One region of the Streptosporangium sp. NBC_01639 genome, then DNA from elsewhere that is predicted to be linked to it. Evidence: predicted binding sites of a transcription regulator. Region 1 holds the regulator's gene; the other holds the start of a gene.
The links. Region 1 encodes HrcA, which represses chaperone genes, less so after heat shock. Its sites were predicted from a motif close to TTGGCACTCTCNNNNNGAGAGTGCCAA; they were not measured.
Positions count from the first base shown of each region.

Region 2: a site for HrcA is predicted at 1,118-1,144, ahead of OHA77_RS31975 (von Willebrand factor type A domain-containing protein). Genes of this name have one in related genera too.

Region 1 covers NZ_CP109272.1:2,256,584-2,258,782, reverse strand. The annotation lists gene OHA77_RS10105 (DUF3097 domain-containing protein) at 1-383, opposite strand, end outside; gene hrcA (heat-inducible transcriptional repressor HrcA) at 719-1,732, shown strand; gene dnaJ (molecular chaperone DnaJ) at 1,745-2,199, shown strand, end outside.
Region 2 covers NZ_CP109272.1:7,014,323-7,016,521, reverse strand. The annotation lists gene OHA77_RS31975 (von Willebrand factor type A domain-containing protein) at 1-1,062, opposite strand, end outside; gene OHA77_RS31970 (asparagine synthase-related protein) at 1,282-2,199, shown strand, end outside.

The sequences.
Region 1 (2,199 bases):
TCGTGGCCCCAGACCTTCTCCACGAGGGCGGCGTCGTGCACGCCCTCCACATAGATCCGGCTCTCCTTCGCCACCCGGGCCCGCAGGCCCTCCACCGCGATGGAGCCCGAGGCGCTCCTCCGGGGAGCCTGCGGCGCGGCGGCGGGCCGTACCAGCGTCACCACCTTGCCCTCCAGGAGGAAGGCGGCGGGCTCCAGCGGGAACAGCCGCCGCCGCCCGAACCGGTCCTCCAGCGTGACGGCTTCCTTGTCGCAGGCCACCACGGCGCCGCAGAAGCCGCCACCGGCGTCCTCCACGACCAGGTCGAGCTCGGCGGGGACCTGGGGGATCTTCCCCTTGAGAGGGCGTCGCCAGTTCTCCGCAAGCACGTCACGCTCGTACATCAGCCACCGCCCGCTCTCTCATCTCGGATCAAGGGGACGGTAGCAAAAAGCCGCGATCACCCGCCGTGCGGCCGCGGCCTGACGCTGCGGGCCGCAGGGCTGTCGAGGTGCGCCGTAGCCCGGTACGTCCGAGGTGGTCCCGCCGGGGGGCATGTCATAAATTGTGAGTCTTACCGCTTGTGTGGCGATAGGGGTTGCTTGACAACCGCTCGACTCTGTCATCCTGACGTCGTGTTATCGCACCCCGCGGGCAAGGGCCGTACACTTGGCACTCGGGAACACAGAGTGCCAGACCTGGCGTTTCGCGTTCGGGTGCGGGCAAGGAGGTGAGCGCGTTGGTCGACGACCGCAAGTTGGCGGTGCTCCGCGCCATCGTCGAGGACTACGTGTCCACCAACGAGCCGGTGGGCTCCAAGGCCCTCGTCGAACGGCACAACCTGGGTGTCTCGCCCGCGACCATCCGTAACGACATGGCGGTGCTGGAGGAGCAGGGCTACATCGCCCAACCCCACACCAGCGCCGGCAGGGTCCCCACCGACAAGGGTTACCGGCTGTTCGTCGACCGGCTTTCGCAGGTGAAGCCGCTGTCGAGCGCGGAGCGGAAGGCCATCGAGACCTTCCTCGCCGGAGCCATGGACATCGACGACGTCGTGATGCGCACGGTGCGGCTGCTGGCGCAGCTCACCCGTCAGGTCGCCGTCGTGCAATATCCCACCCTGACGAACTCCGCGGTCCGCCACGTCGAGCTGGTCCCGCTGAGTGAGCGCCGGCTGATGTTCGTGCTCATCACCAACACGGGACGGGTCGAGCAGCGCGTGGTCGAACTGCCCGACGTGGTCGACGAGACCCGCGTCGCCCATCTGCGCGCGACTCTCAACGCCTGCCTGGACGGCTGCGGGCTGGCCCGTGTCCCGGACATGGTCGCCGACCTGCCCGCCCGGCTTCCGGCGGAGGACCGGCCGCTCGCGGCCACGGTCCTGTCGGTGCTGCTGGAGTCCCTGGTGGACCGGCATGATGAAAAGATTGTCTTCGCCGGGGCCGCCAACCTCGCGGGAGCCGACTTCACCGTCGGACTCCGCGATGTGCTGGAGGCCCTGGAAGAGCAGGTCGTGCTCATGCGCCTGCTCGGTGAGACCTCGGACCTTTCGGCTCTGACGGTGCGGATCGGCTCGGAGAACCCCTACACGGGTCTCCAGGGCACATCGCTCGTCGCCGCCGGATACGGTTCGGGGGACAAGCAACTGGCCCGGCTCGGTGTGCTGGGTCCGACGCGAATGGACTACCCGGTCACGATGGGCGCGGTGCGCGCGGTGGCACGCTACGTCAGCCAGATCCTGGCTGCATCCTAAGAGGTCAACTAAGTGGCTAAGAGCGACTACTACGGCACCCTCGGGGTGCGCCGCGACGCCAGTGCGGAAGAGATCAAGAAGGCATACCGCCGCCTGGCTCGAGAGTTGCATCCCGACGTGAACCCCGACCCTGAGACCCAGGAGCGGTTCAAGGACATCACACAGGCATACGAGGTGCTGTCCGACGCCAACAAGCGTCAGATGTACGACATGGGCGCCGATCCGTTCGCCTCGGGTGCCGGCGCCGGTGCCGGGGGCTTCGGGGCGGGCTTCCCGTTCAGCGACATCATGGACGCCTTCTTCGGCGCAGCCGGCGGCGGCGGTGGCCGCGGTCCGCGGTCACGTGCCCGACGGGGTCGCAACGCGACCATCCGGGTGGAGCTCGACCTGAGCGAGTCGGCCTTCGGCACCACCCGCGAGCTGGTGGTGGACACCGCCGTGCTCTGCGAGGTCTGCACGGGCTCCGG
Region 2 (2,199 bases), 4.3 Mb from region 1:
GTAGCCGATCAGGTGGTAGGACTCCACAGCCGAGGGATTGAACACCACCTGCGCCTTGGCGTCACGGGCCCGGAGGTCGAGGTTGGTGGCGAGCTGTTCGACGAACACCTTGCGTGCGTCGTCGGCCGAGCCGACGTAGACCGCGGCGCCGTCGCCGTTGTCGGCGAGCTGCTCCATCAGCTGGTCGCCGTAGTCACGGCCGACGCCGACGCAGAGCAGGGTCACCTGCCGGCCGGCGAACTCCTTCACCCGGGTGAGGATGCCCTGCCAGCTGGTGTCGCCGGTGTTGGCCAGGCCGTCGGAGAGCAGGATGACCCGGTTGGTGGCCGCCGGGCGGAAGGCGCGCGACGCTTCGGCGTAGCCGGTGGTCAGCCCCGATTCCAGGTTTGTGGACTCCCGTGCGGCGAGGCGCTCTATGGCCGCGTGCAACGCGTCCCTGCCGTCGGCGGAGGTCATGGGGACGACCAGCTCGGCCTCGCCGCTGAAGGCGACGACGGAGACCTGGTCCCCCGGTCCGAGCTGGTCGACGAGCTTGTGCAGAGCCTCACGGACCAGGTCGAGCCGGCCGGGCTCACCCATCGAGCCGGACACATCCACGACGAAGGTCAGGTTCGCCGGACGCCGCGCCTCCGCGTCCGCCTTGCGGGTCTGCAGGCCGACCCGGACCAGCGCGGTGCCGTTCTCCGGCATGCGGGCGCCATCCAGGTGCACGGTGAACCCGTCGTCCCGGGGTTCCTCGTAGTCCTGGCGGAAGGAGTTGACGAACTCCTCCGGCCGGATCTGGCCCGGTTCGGGCAGCCGGCCCTCCTGGAGGACCCGCCTGGCGTAGCCGTAAGAGGCGGTGTCCACGTCGAGGGCGAAGGTGGAGATCTGGTCGGTGGTGGTGTCCCGCTCCTCAGTGGCGCCGGTGTCCCGGTCCTGCGCCTGGGACGGGGCCGCCTGTCCGGGACCGTTCCCCTGGTCGGTGGCAGGCTTGCTGCCACCGCCATCCGATCCGCCGCAGGCGGCGACGAGCAGCAGAGCGATCACGGTGAGGGCAATGGCGAGCGTGCGCGTGTTCATGTCGCCTCCGTAGGATGCGTGTCACCTCCTACGACGACTCCCCCCGAGAGCAAGTCGGGCACTTCACCCAAGCGACTGCAAACCGTGCTCAGCGCGTGATCAAGGCTTCCGATTCGGGTCGCGCCCGCCGAGGCCGAGCAGCCGGTCGAGCGACAGGACGCCCTCATTTCCGGCAAGCTCCCGGCTGTCTTGAAAACATGCACCATAAGATCCCTCAACATGCGCGTATATCTCGGCCTGGCGGCCAAAAACCCGGAAACCGGTATCCCGGACGCGATGCTGCACGCCGTCAGGGGCGCGATCGACGCCGCGTTCCCCGTCCCACCGGAGGTCATCAGGCCCCGCGAGTGGCATCGTCCCGGTGTCTCCCTGTTCGCCTGGACCAACGAGCCGGACGACTCCCGGCAGCCGGCCCTGCTGTCCGCCGGGCATGACCGGGTGACCGGGGTGAACGGCCATCTGGCCGCGCCCGGCGAGATCGACCGGCTGGCGGGCATGCCGGAGCTGAGCACCGAGGCGGTCGGCGGATGCTTCTCGGTGTTCCGCGCGGGCGGCCGCGAACTGTCGGCCGCCACCGCGATCCACCGGGTCTGCCCGGTCTACTACGCCGAGACCCCCGACGTGCACGTGATCGGCAGCCGTGCGCTGCTGGTCCACCTCGCCGCCCGCGGCGACCGGGTCGAGTGGGACGTACTCGCGCTGCAGTCGCTGATCCGGCAGGGCTACTTCCTCTCCGACGAGACGCCCTACCGGGGGGTGACCGCGCTGCCGCCTTCCTCGGCCGTCACCGTCACCGGCGGCCGCCGTACGATCACTCGGACTCCGCTCCCCACCGCGGCGCCGGCACCCACCACGCGCAGGCAGAAGAAGGCACTCGTCGAGGAACTGGCCGGCGCGCTGCTCGCGACCGTGGAGCCGCTGCGCGCGGCGGGGGAGCCGGTGAACCTGGCGCTGACGGGCGGCCGGGACAGCCGCCTGGTCGCCGCGGTGCTGCACGCCGCCAAGGTCCCGTTCCGAGCGACCACCAACGGCCTGGACGACCACCCCGACGTGGTCATCGCCGGCCGGATCGCCAGGGCACTCCGCGTCGAGCACACGGTCATCCCCCCGGTCCGCGCGGAGAAGAAGGACGCGATC